Regions from separate parts of the Microbacterium sp. Ld4 genome, predicted to be linked through region 1. Evidence: predicted binding sites of a transcription regulator. Region 1 holds the regulator's gene; each other region holds the start of a gene.
The links. The regulator HrcA, encoded in region 1, represses chaperone genes, less so after heat shock. The targets are predictions, from matches to a motif close to TTNGCACTCGNNNNNNNCGAGTGCNAA.
Positions count from the first base shown of each region.

Region 2: the regulator HrcA is predicted to act here: its motif matches at 1,906-1,932, upstream of groES (co-chaperone GroES).
Region 3: the regulator HrcA is predicted to act here: its motif matches at 1,630-1,656, upstream of ACJJV7_RS01670 (Hsp20/alpha crystallin family protein).
Region 4: the regulator HrcA is predicted to act here: its motif matches at 1,657-1,683, upstream of groL (chaperonin GroEL).

Region 1 covers NZ_JBISHE010000009.1:143,703-147,606, reverse strand. The annotation lists gene hemW (radical SAM family heme chaperone HemW) at 1-982, shown strand, start outside; gene hrcA (heat-inducible transcriptional repressor HrcA) at 1,053-2,087, shown strand; gene dnaJ (molecular chaperone DnaJ) at 2,119-3,234, shown strand; gene ACJJV7_RS04740 (16S rRNA (uracil(1498)-N(3))-methyltransferase) at 3,239-3,904, shown strand, end outside.
Region 2 covers NZ_JBISHE010000001.1:127,843-131,746, reverse strand. The annotation lists gene ACJJV7_RS00655 (ABC transporter substrate-binding protein) at 1-258, opposite strand, end outside; gene rarD (EamA family transporter RarD) at 443-1,381, opposite strand; gene groES (co-chaperone GroES) at 1,522-1,818, opposite strand; gene ACJJV7_RS00640 (THUMP-like domain-containing protein) at 1,995-3,188, shown strand; gene ACJJV7_RS00635 (hypothetical protein) at 3,243-3,803, opposite strand; gene tsaD (tRNA (adenosine(37)-N6)-threonylcarbamoyltransferase complex transferase subunit TsaD) at 3,800-3,904, opposite strand, start outside.
Region 3 covers NZ_JBISHE010000005.1:28,015-31,918, reverse strand. The annotation lists gene ACJJV7_RS01675 (prolyl oligopeptidase family protein) at 1-1,581, opposite strand, end outside; gene ACJJV7_RS01670 (Hsp20/alpha crystallin family protein) at 1,718-2,170, shown strand; gene ACJJV7_RS01665 (MarR family winged helix-turn-helix transcriptional regulator) at 2,269-2,700, opposite strand; gene ACJJV7_RS01660 (DUF2207 domain-containing protein) at 2,761-3,904, shown strand, end outside.
Region 4 covers NZ_JBISHE010000011.1:638,027-641,930, forward strand. The annotation lists gene groL (chaperonin GroEL) at 1-1,588, opposite strand, end outside; gene ACJJV7_RS10440 (DUF3048 domain-containing protein) at 1,775-2,842, opposite strand; gene ACJJV7_RS10445 (cold-shock protein) at 2,866-3,069, opposite strand; gene ACJJV7_RS10450 (LytR C-terminal domain-containing protein) at 3,211-3,762, opposite strand; gene ACJJV7_RS10455 (DUF3263 domain-containing protein) at 3,811-3,904, opposite strand, start outside.

The DNA of each region.
Region 1 (3,904 bases):
CGACCGTGGGCCGCTGCGCGCCGCTCAAACGGTGTTCTTCGGCGGCGGAACGCCGACCCTCCTCCCACCTGGTGACCTCGCCCGAATGCTCGACGGCGTGCGCGAGGCGTTCGGGATCGCGCCCGGCGCCGAGGTCACCGTCGAGGCCAACCCCGACACGATGACGGATGCCGTCGCGCAGACGCTCGCGGAGGCCGGCGTCACACGGCTGTCGATCGGGATGCAGTCCGCGGTTCCGCACGTACTGGCTGCGCTCGACCGCACCCACGATCCCGCGAACATCGCGACCGCGGTCTCGGCGGCGCGGAGCGCGGGCCTGGCGGTCAGTCTCGACCTCATCTACGGCGCGCCGGGGGAGTCGCTGGGCGACTGGCGGGTGTCGCTGGACACGGCGATCGCGCTGGCTCCCGATCACGTCTCGGCCTACGCGCTCATCGTCGAGGACGGGACGAAGCTCGAGCGTCAGATTCGCCGGGGCGAGGTCCCCGCTCCGGACGACGACCTCCAGGCCGACATGTACGAGCTGGCCGATGAACTCCTCGCCGGTGCGGGCTACGGCTGGTACGAGGTGTCCAACTGGGCGACGAGTGAGAGCCAGCGCTCGCGGCACAACCTCTCCTACTGGCGGGGCACCGACTGGTGGGGGTTCGGCCCCGGCGCGCACAGTCACGTCGGTGGTCTCCGCTGGTGGAACGTCAAGCATCCCGCCGCCTACGCGCAGCGTCTTGCGGCGGGGGAGTCGCCCGCCGCGGGCCGGGAGCGGCCGGACGAAGAGGCGAGGCGCCTCGAGGACATCCTGCTGCGCTCGCGGATCGTCGAGGGCGTGGCCGTGTCGGAGGCGACGGATGCCGGACGGCGGGCCGTGGCATCCCTCATCGCCGACGGCCTCATCGATGGCGCCGCCGCCATCGCCGGACGGGTGGTCCTCACGCGGCGCGGCCGGCTGCTCGCCGACGCCGTCGTCCGCGCGTTGACCGCGTGATCCCCGCATCTCCTTCGCCGCGCGGTAGAATTGGCACTCGTTGATCGAGAGTGCCAGCGGAGGAGGAGTCATGGTCTCGGAACGCGGCCTGCAAGTGCTTCGCGCCATCGTTCAGGACTACGTCGACACGCGCGAGCCCGTCGGCAGCAAGGCGATCGTCGACCGTCACCAGTTCGGCGTCTCGGCCGCGACGATCCGCAACGACATGGCGCTGCTCGAAGACGAGGACCTCATCGCGGCCCCGCACACCTCCTCGGGGCGCGTCCCGACGGACAAGGGGTACCGCGTCTTCGTCGACCACCTCGCTGAGCTGAGACCGCTGAGCCCTGCCCAGCGTTCGGCGATCGGGGCCTTCCTCGAAGACACCGGCGACCTCGACGACCTTCTCGTCCGCACCGTCCGCACCCTCACTCGGCTCACCGGACAGGTCGCGATCGTCCAGTACCCGTCTTTCGCGCGAGCGAACGTCTCGCACGTCGAGGTCGTCCACCTGGGCGGCACTCGCGCCGTCGTCATCGTGGTCACCGACACGGGTCGCGTCTCGCAGCGCGTCGCGTTCCTCGCATCCGAGCCCTCGGACGACGACACCGTGCGCCTCAAGAGCGCGATGGCCGCGCTGCTGACCGGTGCGAGCGTGCGTGACGGCGCCGCGGCGATCGCGCGTCTGCTCGACGAAGCAGATCAGACCGGCCGCGACGACAACACCCGCATCGTGCTCCGGACCCTCGGCGAGGAGCTCGAGGAGTTCCGCCACGACCGCCTGGTCATGGCGGGATCAGCGACGCTCGCGCGTCGCGAGTCCGACTTCCGCGGCAGCATCTACCCGTTGCTGGAGGCGATCGAAGAGCAGGTGACCCTGCTGCGCCTCATGGGCGAGATGGTCGCCGACGAGCAGGGGCTGGCGACGAGCATCGGCCGCGAGAACGAGGCCTTCGGTCTCGCCGAGGCGTCGGTCGTCGTGGGCGACTACGACGTCGTCGGGTCGCGGGCGCGCCTGGGCGTGCTCGGGCCGACCCGCATGGACTATCCCAGCAATCTCGCGTCGGTTCGCGCCGTCGCGCATTATCTGAGCCGCCTTCTCGAGGAAGACGAGAAGGCGCGCTGAACTGATCGGCCTGCGGGCCGGAAAGGCGAATGTGGCTGACCACTACGAGGTCCTGGGCGTCGAACGCGACGCGAGCCCGGACGAGATCAAGAAGGCATACCGGCGTCTGGCGCGCCAGCTGCACCCCGACGTGAACCCCGGCGAGGACGCATCCGAGCGCTTCAAATCGGTCACGCACGCGTACGACGTGCTGAGCGACCCCGAGCAGCGCCAGCGCTACGACATGGGCGGCGACGGCGGCTTCGGCGGTGCCGGCGGCGCGAACTTCGGCGGCTTCAGCGACATCTTCGAGACCTTCTTCGGCGGGGGCGGCGGCGGAACCCGCGCGGGTCGTCCTCGGTCGCGGCGCGAACGCGGCCAGGACGCGCTCGTGCGCGTCGACCTCTCGCTCGGCGACGTGGTGTTCGGCGTCCACCGTGACATCGAGGTCGACACCGCGGTCTTGTGCGACACCTGTCAGGGGTCGTGCTGCCAGCCGGGCACCCAGCCGGTCACGTGCGACATCTGCCACGGGTCGGGCCAGATCCAGCGCGCCGTCCGCAGCCTCCTCGGCAACGTCATGACCTCCCAGCCGTGCACCACCTGCCAGGGCTACGGCACGACGATCCCGTACCCGTGCTCCACCTGCCAGGGGCAGGGGCGCGTCCGCTCACGCCGCACCGTGTCGCTCGACATCCCCGCGGGCGTCGAAAGCGGTCTGCGGCTCCAGCTCCCCGGTTCGGGCGAGGTCGGCCCCGCCGGCGGACCGAACGGCGATCTGTACCTCGAGGTGACGGTCGAGCCGCACGAGGTCTTCAGCCGTGACGGCGACGATCTGCTCGCGACGCTCGAGGTCTCGATGGTCGACGCCATCCTCGGCACGAGCGTGTCGATCGACTCCCTCGACGGCTCGGTCGACCTCGACATCCGCTCGGGTGTGCAGGCGGGCGACGAGCTCACGATCCGCGGTCGCGGCATCACGCCGCTGCGCGGCGGTCAGCGCGGTGACCTCCGGGTCGGCGTGCAGGTCGTCACGCCGGCGCACCTCGACCCGAAGTCGCGCGCCCTCGTCCAGGAGCTGGCGAAGCGGACGAAGCCCGCGCCGCCGCACCTCGCCGAGTTCCACCCGGGCCTCTTCGCGAAGCTGCGCGACAAGTTCAAGCGGTGACCCGGTGGCCCTCCACTTCGTGATCGACGAGGCGAGCGACGCCCATCCGGGCGGCGCCGTCACGTTGACCGGCGCAGAGGCCCATCACGCGGCGGCCGTCCGCCGGGTGCGGGTGGGGGAGACGGTCACCGTCGGCGACGGCCGCGGCGTCCGACTCACCGGCGCCGTGGCAGCCGTTGCTCCGAAGGAGGTCGTCGTCGACGTCCTCGACCGCGTCGAGACGCCGGCCGCTGTTCCCCGCACCGTGCTCGTGCAGGCCCTCGCGAAGGGCGATCGCGACGAACTCGCGGTGCAGGCAGCCACCGAGCTGGGCGTCGACGAGATCGTCCCGTGGCAGGCCGCTCGGAGCGTGTCGCGGTGGGATCCGGCCAAGGCGGCGAAGGGCGTCGCCCGCTGGGACGCCATCGCCCGTGAGGCGGCCAAGCAGGCGCACCGCGACTGGCTGGCCGAGGTCACGCCGCCCGCCACGACGCGCGACCTCGCCGCCCGGGCATCGGGTGCGCGGGCCCTGGTGCTGGAGCCGACGGCATCCGACACGCTGACCTCGGTGCGCTTCGACGAGGGCGACACCCGGGATGTGCTGCTGATCGTGGGGCCGGAGGGCGGTATCGCTCCGGACGAGCTCGCAGCGCTCGAATCGGCGGGCGCGACGCTCGTGCGGCTGGGGGAG
Region 2 (3,904 bases), on a different contig from region 1:
GGGGAGCGCGGTGCCGATCGTGTACGTGAGGTCGGTCGCGGGGCCCTCGGAGGTCGAGTTGAGTTCCGGGGTGTACGACGCGGGCTCGGCCTCGTCGCAGTTGACCGGGAAGTCGAAGCCTGCGGCCGAGGCTTCAGGAGCAGCCGACCCTTCGGGCGTGGTGGAACCGGAACAGCCGGCCAGGACGAGTGCGCTCGCTCCGATCAGGGCGATGCCGCCCAGAATCTTTGCGCTGCGCGAACGGGAGAGAACGCTCATTGTGCTCCTTGCTGAGTTGACACGGGTCAGATCGGGACCGGCCCGGTGTGATCAACCTAGCGGCAGGCTCGTCTCGCCAATGTTGCCGTTCGTTAACGATGTCGAACAGTCCGGCAACGGTCCGATAACGGCGGCTCCGCGCCGATGGGCGCGCTCCCATGCACCCGGCTCGAGGCGCTCCCGCTCAGCGGAGCTCGGTGACCCCGACCGACAGGGTGGTGCGGTGCCGCCGCGAGTGGACGATCGAGTCGACCGTGAAGATCAGCACCGCGGCCCACACGAGCCCGAACCCGATCCACCGCTCGAGCGGCATCGGCTCGCCGAGGATCAGCACGCCGGTGAGGAACTGCATGATCGGCGCGATGAACTGCATCACACCCAGGATCGTCAGGGTGCTGCGGCGAGCCCCGGCCGCGAAGAAGAGGAGGGGCACTGCCGTGACGGCGCCGGCGAGCAGGAGCAGCACCGTGTGCCCGGCGGAGACCGTACCCATCGTGAGTCCCGTCGAGGTGGCGACGAGCACGAGCTGCAGCACGGCGATCGGAACGAGCCAGAGCGACTCGAGCGTCAGCCCGCTGACAGCGTCGACGGCGGGGCCGATGCGCTTTTTCACGAGGCTGTAGGTCGCGAAACTCGCGGCCAGCGTGAGCGCGATCCAGGGAACGGTGCCCACCGCGATGATGATGACGAGCACGGCCGCGGCGGCGATGCCGATGGCGATCCACTGCGCGATGCGCAGCCGCTCGTGCAGGACCACGACACCGAGGAGCACGGTGGCGATCGGGTTGATGAAGTAGCCGAGGCTCGTCTCGACCACGTGCCCCGTGAGGATGCCGATGAGGAAGGCCTGCCAGTTCACGTAGATGAGCAGGCCCGCGACGATCGTCCAGATCACCAGCCGACGGTTGCGGAGGAGCGCGACGAGGCGCCCCCACCCGCGAGTCACGGCGAGCAGGGCGAGGCAGAAGACCAGCGAGAGGATGACGCGCCAGCCGACGACCTCCCACGGTCCGGTCGGCGCGAGCGTCACGAAGTAAATGGGCATGAAGCCCCACAGCAGATATGCCGCGAAGACGTAGACGCCGCCGAGCGTCTTCTCGCGTGCTGCCTGTTCCGGTGTCACGAGCACAAGACTACGACGGTCATGACACCGCCGGATGCCGGAACCCCGGCGGCATCCTGCCTTTCATCGTCGGGATACCGCCACCGACGTCGAAGGGCCCGGATGCCGTGGCATCCGGGCCCTTCGTGAAACGGAGTGCGTCAGCGAACGACGACCGCGAGGACGTCGCGGGCCGACAGAACGAGGAACTCGTCTGCGCCGAACTTGATCTCGGTGCCGCCGTACTTGCTGTACAGCACGCGGTCGCCGACGGCGACGTCGAGCGGAACACGGTTGCCGTTGTCATCGATGCGGCCGGGGCCGACAGCCACGACCTCGCCCTCCTGGGGCTTCTCCTTAGCGGTGTCGGGGATGACCAGGCCACTTGCGGTGGTCTGCTCGGCCTCGACCTGCTTGATGACGATGCGGTCTTCGAGCGGCTTGATGGAAACCGACACGGTCTACCTCTTTCTTGCTGATGGGGTCGTGCTCAAGACTTATTAGCACCCGCTTACCGAGAGTGCTAATGCAAGTCTAGGGGGCCGTTGGCACTCATGCAACGCGAGTGCCAACTCATGTCGATGCGCACGCGACGGGGCCGTCGACGGCGCGGCCCGCCGCCTAGGCTGGCCGGATGGAACAGGCCGAGCTGACCGCCCTGCTGACCGCCGAGGGTCTGCGGATGATCGACGAGGTCGGTCCTCTCGCCGGCGCGACGGAGGTGGCCGCCGCCGTGTCACGACTGCGCGCCGCGGGCCACTCCCCCGACCTCGTGTCGGCCGTCGTCGGCCAGGCCCACCTCCGGGTGCGCGCGGCGCCGAAGTTCGGGCCGTTCGCGGACCGCATGCTCTTCACGCGCGCCGGGCTCGAACAGGCCACCCGGCTCGAGATCGCCGCCCGGCACGCGGGTCGCTTCCGTGCCGCCGGACTCACCCGCGTCGCCGACCTCGGATGCGGCATCGGCGGCGACGCCCTCGGCTTCGCGGGCATCGGCCTCGACGTCCTCGCCGTCGACGCCGATGAGACCACCGCGGCCCTCGCCGCCTACAACCTCGCCCCGTTCGGCGAGTCGGTGACCGTCCGGCACGGGTTCGCCGAAGACACCGACCTCACCGGTGTGGATGCTGTCTGGCTCGACCCCGCGCGGCGCACCGCCGGGCACTCGGAGACGTCTCGGACGAACCCCGACGACTGGTCGCCGTCGCTGGACTGGGCGTTCGCACTGGCATCCCGCCTTCCCACGGGGATCAAGCTCGGCCCCGGCCTCGACCGGCGGATGATCCCGAATGACGTCGAGGCGCAGTGGATCAGCGTCGACGGCTCGACGATCGAGCTCGTCCTGTGGTCGGGCGCACTCCGCCGGGGCGGCGTGCGACGCGCGGCGCTCGTCTCCCGCGGCGGATCGACGCATGAGCTGACGGCGGCGACGGATGCCGAGGACGAGCCGGTGCGGGAGCTCGGTGCGTTCGTGCACGAGCCCGAGGGTGCGGTGATCCGCGCCCGCCTGATCGGCGATGTCGCCCGCGACCTGCAGGCGGGCATGCTCGGCGACGGCGTCGCCTATCTGACATCGGATGCCGCCCTCACGAACCCGTTCGTGCAGTCGTTCCGGGTGCGCGAGGTGATGCCGGTCAAGGTGCCGACGATCAACGCGGCGTTGCGGACCCACGGGATCGGCACGATCGAGATCAAGAAGCGCGGCATCGACGTCGACCCCGCCCAGTTCCGCCGAAAGCTCACGCTGCGCGGCGACGCGTCGGCGACGCTGATCCTCGCGCGGGTCGGCGACAAGGGCCAGCGCATCGCGATCCTCGCCGACCGGGTCTGACCGGCAGGTCGTACTGCTCGGGGACGGCGAGCCGCTCTGACGCGACGGAGCGAGTCAGCTGAAGAGCGGGCCCTGCGAGGCCGCCCACCAGAGCCAGCCGGCGCTGAACAGCAGTGAGGCGACGCTGAGCCCCAGCGCCCAGACGGCGGTCTCGCGCCGCTCCCAGGGCCTGCGCAGTGCCAGGATCGCGAGGACGACGCCGATCATCCCGACGGGGAAGCCCCACCCGACGAAGAGCGAGAGCAGCAGGGCGAGGATGCCGAAGAGCATCGCCCAGCCGCCGCTGCGGGGCAGAGTGGGCGGCCGGTGGATCCAATGCACCTGCGGGTCGGGCGCACTCGCCGGATCGGGATGCACCTCGATGAGCGGGGGCGCGACCGGCAGCGGCTGCGTCATCTCGCGCTGGAATCCGCCCCGGTGCGCACCCGGCATCGTCGGGGGCGCCGCGGCACGCGCCGCATCGCCCGACGGGGGCGACACCGACGCGGCGACGACGATCGGCCTCTCAGCAGGAGCGTCGAGGCGGGGTTCCGTGCGGGCCTCCGCGGCACCACGCCCCGCGGCTGCGCGGCGCGACGTGGCATCCGGTCGCAGATCCCCGTCGGGGCCGGTCATCCCGCGGCCACCTGGATCTGCGTGACCGGAAGGGTGGAGTCGGCGCCGAAGTCGAGTGTCGATGCGGGCCGTCCACTCATGATCAGTTCTGAGGCGAGGGC
Region 3 (3,904 bases), on a different contig from region 1:
ACCCCGCGTCACGAGGTCGCGCGCCACGGCGGCGAAGTCCTCGTAGGCGCGGTAGCGGTTCTCTCGCAGCGCCGCCCGGTGCCACGACGGGCCGAACTCGCCGCCGCCTCGGATGTTCGCGACCACGTAGACGCGGCCGCGCTCGAGCCAGGCCGGTCCGACGATCGTGGGGTACTCGGGCGTGAGCGCGTGCTCGAACCCGCCGTACCCGTTCATCAGCACCGGGAGGGGGCCGACCCGGTCGCGGGGTCCGACCTCGAAGTACGGCACCCGCGTGCCGTCGGCCGAGACCGCCCAATGCTGCGACGCGACGAGTCCCGAGGCGTCGAAGCTCGCGCGTCCTCGGGCGACGACGCGGGCGCGCGGGGCGGCGGCATCCGAGACGAGCAGCGTCGGCGGGGTCACGAATCCCCGGGCGACGAGCCAGATCTCGTCGTCCTCCTCGTCGTCGGCGGTCACGACGCTCGCCGTGAAGAGGTCGTCGTCGCCGAGTCCGAGGTCGAGGTCGGTGCGGGCGTCGGTGACCGGGTCGATCGCGACGAGGCGGCTCTGCACCCGGTCGAGCAGGGTCAGCACGAGGCGGGTGCGCGTCCACGTCCAGGTCTCGAGCACGGTCGTCTGGGTGGGGGAGAAGACGACGCGCAAGCCCGTCCCGTCGCCACCCGTGAGGGTCTCGAGCGGGCCGAGCAGGAGCGTACCGGCGGGGTGGACGACCTCGCCGATCCGCCACGGGGTGGTCGTCCGCACGGTGACGAGATCGCCGTGCACGTCGACGTCGGCGTCCGGGGGCGCCGCGATGAGCTGCGGCTCGTCGCCCCGCCACGCCCAGGTCTCGGAGGTGAAGAAGTCGTGCGCCACGATCACGAGCGGCGTGGCGCGGGCATCGGTGTGGTCGACGTGCACGAAGACGCCGACATCGGATGCCGCGCCGGCGACGATCGGCTGGGCGTCGTCGAGGCGGGTGCCGCGAGGCCAGACCCGCGCGGTCACGGGGTACCCGGAGTCGGTGACGTCGCCGCCGTGGAGGGCGGAGGCGACGAGCAGGGTGTCGCGGTCGATCCAGGCGGCGCGGTGCTTGTGCGCTCCGAGGGAGAACGGGGTGTCCAGGGCGAACCGGCCCGTCTCGAGGTCGAACTCGCGGAGGACCGCGGCGTCGCCGCCGTCGGGGCTGAGGCGGACGAGCGCGCGCTGCGATCCGGAAGGGCCGTGGGTCGCTCCGCCGAAGGCCCAGGCGGTGCCTTCTTCGCGGCCCAACGCGTCGACGTCGAGGAGGACCTCCCACTCGGGCGTGCCCGCCGCGAACGCGGCGCGGGAGGTGCGACGCCAGAGACCGCGGGGGTGGTCGGCGTCTCGCCAGAAGTCGTACATGAGGTCGCCGTGGCGGGACGGGACCACGAGGCGGTCGGGATCGTCGAGGATGCGGGTGAGCCTGCCCTGCAGGTCGGTCCGCGGCTCACCGGCGAACCGGGCCTCGGTCTCGGCAGTGCGATCGGCCGCCCACCCGGCTGCGTCCGGCCCGGAGATGTCCTCGAGCCAGAGGAACGGGTCGGCGGGTTCGGGGGCGATCTCGGCGCTGCTCATCCCGTCAGCCTAAGTGCGCCGGCGGCGTCGTTCGCCCTGCGAGAACCGTTGGCACTCTCCGGGGTCGAGTGCTAATCTGGAGGTACTTGAGCCGCTAAGGCTCAACTTTGAGACCACTGAACAGAAGGAGAGAATCATGGCCACGTACGACCCGTTCCGTGACATCGACCGACTCGCGTCGAGCCTCTTCGACACGCGCCGCGGACCGCGACGGATGCCGATGGACCTCTATCGCGACGGCGACCACTACGTCCTCACCGCCGACCTGCCGGGTATCGACCCGGGCTCGGTCGACATCGACGTGGACGGACAGCTGCTGACCGTCCGCGCCGAGCGCACCCTCGCCGCGGGCGAGGGCGTCAAGTGGATCACCCGCGAGCGCGAGGCGGCGAGCTTCTTGCGTCAGCTGAACCTCGGCCAGGGGATCGACACCGACGGCATCGCGGCGACCTACAGCAACGGCGTGCTGAGCGTCACCATTCCGGTGAGCGAGCGGGCCAAGCCGCGCAAGATCGAGGTGACCGTCGACGGTGGGTCGTCGACCATCACCGCGAGCGAGAGCGACCAGCCGCAGCCGATCGACCAGTGAGTCGGGCCCGCGCCCGCTGACGCGCGCATCTAGCCGCCCCGCATCCCGCCCGGATGCGGGGCGGTTCTGCGTACGGCGCGGTCAGGGGGTCAGGCCGGTCAGGGGGTCGCGCGCAGCTTCGCGGTCAGGGCCTGCAGCCGCGTGAGCTCCTCGTCGGTGAGCACCGACATCCGCTCGGCGATCTTGCGTCCATGGAGGCCTGCCACGCGCCGGAACGAGCGGGAGCCCGCCTCGGTGACCGAGATGACGGCGCCGCGACCGTCCGACGGATCCTGGCACTTGGTGACGAGCCCGCGGCGCACCATCCGGTCGACGAGGCGGGAGACGCTCGGCTGGCTGATCAGCATGTTCGCCGTGACGTCGCGAAGGCGGGCGGCGCCGCGCTCGCCGCGGGTCACGGTCAGGAGCACGTCGTACTCGGCCTGGGAGAGGTCGTCGTCGGAGAAGTCGCGCGACAGTTCTTCCATCACTTCGTGCTGAGCCCGGAACAGACTCTCCCACGCGTCGATGGCGAGGCGTCGGTCTGTCATGGCGTCAACTGTATCGCCGCTCGTAGGCCCCCGGCCCCTCGACTCGTAGGCTCGAGGACCATGACGACGACTCGTGCGTTCGCCGCCCTCGTGGCATCCGTCCTGGCCGTGTTCCTCGGGGTGTTCGCAGCGCCGTCGATCGCCGCGGCCGACGTCGACGACTTCGCCTTCGAAAGCCTCGACGCCGACTACACCCTGACCCGGGACGACGACGGCGTGAGCCGCCTGCGCGTCGTCGAGCGATTCGTCGCGATCTTCCCCGACGCCGATCAGAACCACGGCATGCGCCGCGTGATCCCCGACTCCCGCCAGGGCGAGCCGATGCGACCCTCGCTCGAATCGGTCGTCGACGAAACGGGCGAGGAGTGGGACGTCGAGACCGACGACATCGACGGCGGGCTGGAGGTCGTCGCACGGAAGGACGACTTCGTGAGGGGCCGTCAGGTCTTCGTCTTCACGTACACGCTCGACAACGTGACCCAGGATTTCGCCGACACCGGCACGGAGCTCTACCTCGACGTCAACGGCACCGACTGGCGGCAGCCGTTCGGCACGGTGACGGCGACGGTGCATCTCGCCCCCGCCCTCTCGGATGCCATGGGCGAGACCGCCTGCTACGCGGGGGCCTTCAGGAGCGGGGTCGCCTGTGACGGCATCGACCTCGAAGAATCGGGCGAGGGGGCCACGGTCACTGCGCGCCAGGCCGACCTCGCCCCGGGGGAGACGCTGACCGTCGCCGTCGGATTCGCCGACGGGACGTTCACGCCGCTCGACACGTCGTATGTGCGCTCGCCGTGGCTCTGGGCGCAGCTCGCGGCCTTCGTCGCGCTGCTGGCCGCGACCGTCTGGGCGATCGCGGTGCGGCGGACGACCCTCCGCAACGCGCCGGGGCGGCCCACGGTGGTCGCGGAGTTCGGCCCGCCGCCGGGAGTGGACGCCCTCGAGGCGGCGGTGTTCCTGTCGAAGACCGGCAAGGCGATTCCCGCCGAGGTGCTCGAGCAGGCCATCGTCGGGTCGATCCGCTTGCTCTCCTCGGAGGAGTCGAAGGGCAAAGCCAAACTCGTGGCCGAACTCATCGACCGCTCGCGCGCCGACCGCGACGGCCGGATGCTGCTCGATGCGCTGTTTCCGTCGGGTGCGCCCGGGGACACCTACGAGTTCGGGAGTCAGGACACCCGTGTCTCCACGCGTGCGCAGAAGATCC
Region 4 (3,904 bases), on a different contig from region 1:
CCGGAGCCGAGACCTTCTCCGGCTTGTCCGCGACGACCGCTTCGGTCGTGAGGAACAGGCCGGCGATCGACGCAGCGTTCTGCAGCGCCGAACGAGTGACCTTGGCCGGGTCGATGATGCCGGCAGCGAACATGTCGACGTACTCGCCCGTGGCGGCGTTGAGGCCCTGGCCCGCGGGGAGTTCGGCGACCTTGTTCGAGACGACACCGGGCTCGAGACCGGCGTTGAGCGCGATCTGCTTCAGCGGAGCCTGGATGGCGACCTTGACGATGTTCGCACCGGTCGCCTCGTCGCCCGTGAGCTCGAGCTTCGCGAATGCCTTCTCGCCGGCCTGGATGAGCGCAACGCCACCACCGGGGACGATGCCCTCCTCGACGGCAGCCTTCGCGTTGCGGACGGCGTCCTCGATGCGGTGCTTGCGCTCCTTGAGCTCGACCTCGGTCGCCGCGCCGGCCTTGATGACGGCGACGCCGCCGGCGAGCTTGGCGAGACGCTCCTGGAGCTTCTCGCGGTCGTAGTCGCTGTCGGTGTTCTCGATCTCGCGGCGGATCTGGGTCACGCGACCCTCGATCTGCGCAGCGTCACCGGCGCCTTCGATGATGGTCGTCTCATCCTTGGTGATGATGACCTTGCGTGCGCGGCCGAGCAGGTCGGTCGTCGCGTTCTCGAGCTTGAGGCCCACCTCTTCGGTGATGACCTGGCCGCCGGTGAGGATCGCGATGTCCTGGAGCTGAGCCTTGCGACGGTCGCCGAAGCCGGGAGCCTTGACGGCAGCCGACTTGAAGATGCCGCGGATCTTGTTGAGCACGAGCGTGGCCAGAGCCTCGCCCTCGACGTCCTCAGCGATGATCAGGAGCTCCTTGCCCTCCTGGATCACCTTGTCGACGATCGGCAGAAGGTCCTTGATGTTGGAGATCTTCTGGTTGGCGATCAGGATGTACGGGTCTTCGAAGACCGCTTCCTGACGCTCGGCGTCGGTGACGAAGTAGGGGTTGATGTAGCCCTTGTCGAACCGCATGCCCTCGGTGAGCTCGAGCTCGGTGCCGAACGTGTTCGACTCCTCGACCGTGACGACGCCTTCCTTGCCCACCTTGTCGATGGCCTCGGCGATCAGGGCGCCGATCTCGGGGTCGGCGGCGGAGATGGATGCCGTGGCCGCGATCTCTTCCTTGGTCTCGATCTCCTTGGCGCCGGCGAGCAGCTCCTCGGAGAGGGCCTTGACGGCCTTTTCGATGCCCTTCTTGAGCGAGATGGGGTCGGCGCCGGCTGCGACGTTGCGCAGGCCTTCGCGGACGAGCGCCTGAGCGAGGACGGTAGCCGTCGTCGTGCCGTCACCGGCGACGTCATCGGTCTTCTTCGCGACCTCCTTGACGAGCTCCGCACCAATCTTTTCGAACGGGTCGTCGAGCTCGATCTCCTTGGCGATCGACACGCCGTCGTTCGTGATCGTGGGGGCGCCCCACTTCTTCTCGAGCACGACGTTGCGGCCACGCGGGCCGAGCGTCACCTTCACGGCGTCGGCCAGGATGTTGAGGCCGCGCTCGAGGCCGCGTCGGGCCTCTTCGTCGAAAGCGATGATCTTTGCCATAAGTGTGTCGTCCCTCCCGGACGTAACGTTCAGTCCCTTGCGCTCAGGGGGCTGAGCGCTGATTCGTTCTGGCACTCGGGATGAGTGAGTGCTAAATCATTCTGGCACTCGACCATGGCGAGTGCAAGCCGCCGCGGCGGCGCTCGAGCCCGAAAGTCGCCCCGCGACCCGTGCCGGGTGGCGCTGTCAGCGAACGGTGGCCGATCCCGCCGTCGGCACCAGCTCGACCCAGGTGCTCCCGGGGGCGAGCTTCACTTCCGACCCGGCGTCGTTGCGCAGCACGATCGGGCTGTCGCGGTCGTCCTTCTGCCAGGTGATCTCCATCGCCGACCCGCCGGTGGACACGGAACCGCGGCCTTCGCCCACGAGCACCGTCTTCGGCACGTCGCCATAGCGGGTGTCGATCCCCACCCGCAGCACCACGACGTTCGTCGCGGTGACCGGGTCGCCGTCCGCCGTCTCGTCGGCGCGGCCGTCCTGCGCCCTCAGGTAGGCACCGGCAGCCGCATCCCACCTCCAGCTGCGCGCGGACACATCCGAGAACTGCAGGTCGAGGCCCGTCGACGGCCGACCGAACACCGGCGCCCAGCCCGACGGGGAGTAGGCGAACTGCGGCTTCGGCGGATTCAGGTGCGCGTACGCGCTCACCAGATCGGTGGCGCGGAGAAGGACGTTGTGAGGGGCAGGCCGGGTGCCGGTCCGCGCCATGAACGCGTCGTCGAGGCCACCGTGGACGGAATTGTGGACGGGCGCATCCTTCATGAGCGCGATGAACTCAGCCCGCCCGCCGGAGTAGGCGATGAGACCTCCGAGCGGAGAGACGATGTCGGGATCCATCGGTCGGATGCTGCGGATCGGCCCGACCTCATCGGGAACGTCGGAGTGCCACACCGCCACGTAGCGGGTGAGGCCGCCCTCGACGAGTTCCTCGTAGACGATGTCCGCCCGGTCGAGCCCGAACTGAGGTCGCGCCTCCCCCACGTTGTCGATCTTCGCGGCCAGCGACGGTCGCATGGCGGCCTCGATCGGCATCTCGGTGCCCCGCAGCGGCGCGGCGACCACCGTGGCCGCCGGTTCCGGCGCCGGCGTGAAGGTCGACACCGAGGACGTCGGCGACGGGGTGGGCGACGGAGCGGCCACCGGAGTCGTCTCCGGTGCGCACCCCACCACCATGGCCAGCGTCAGCACGGCGGGCAGCCCGGCGAGGGAGAGGCGACGCGCGGCACCGCCCCGGTCGGGGCGCAAGGTAGTCACGCAGGCAGGATAGCCCCCGCGGATTACGCGAGGAGACGCACGGCTTCGGCCTGCGGACCCTTCTGACCCGAACCGACGGTGAACTCCACCGCCTGCCCCTCCTCGAGGACGCGGAACCCCGACATCTCGATGTTCGAATAGTGCACGAACACGTCTCCGCCATCGGACTGGGTGATGAAGCCGAAGCCCTTCTCGGCGTTGAACCATTTGACGGTGCCCTGGGTCATGCGATTCTCCTGATGCTCTGGAACAGCGTCAGAATATCCATGCCGCGACGGCGTCATCCGCCGATATCTCGCTTGTTGACACCCGCGCATCGAACTGTTTACGACAGCGAAACACGGAGCGCCGCGGGGCGACGCGGGAGGTCACTCGGTGCGGAAGTCGAGGCCCACGACGATCACGAGCTGCGGCTTCACGCCGTTCTGGGCATCCGCCGCGGAGGGACTCGCGACGACGTCGTAGGTGTCGTCGAGATCCACCTCGGCACCGCCGATCACATCGGCGAGCCCGCGCGCGGCCGCCTCGTCCGCCGGCGTCGGGTAGTAGACCGTCGTCACGGCGAAGTCGTCCGAGCTGGCGTTCACCTCCTGCACCGCACCCTCGGCCCAGCCGCCGCCGATCACGAGCTCGCGGATCTCTCCGCCGAGCCCCTCCTGATCGGTCGCGTTGAGCACGAGCACCGGGTACGAGGCGTCGACCTGGGGTGCGACGGGGCCCTGCGACTGCTGCGTCCCACCGGGGGCGATGCTGAGCCGACCGCTGGCGAGCATCGAGCCGAAGACGCCGAGGAAGATGATGACCACCGTCGCGATCGCCGACCAGAGGAGCACACCGCCGAGGCGGAGTCGCGGGTTCTCGGCCCGGTGTGCGCCGATCCTGCGCGGAGACGCCGGCAGATCATCGAAACGATCGGTCACGGGTTCGGATGAATCCTGGCGGGAAGTCGGGGACGGCACCCGAGAATGCTACCTGCCGCGCGAGGTGGAGACCTGAGCGCGGCCCCGGCGGGCCCGGTCCTGCGCCTCGCGCAGGCGCTGCAGGCGGTGCACCAGGACGGGG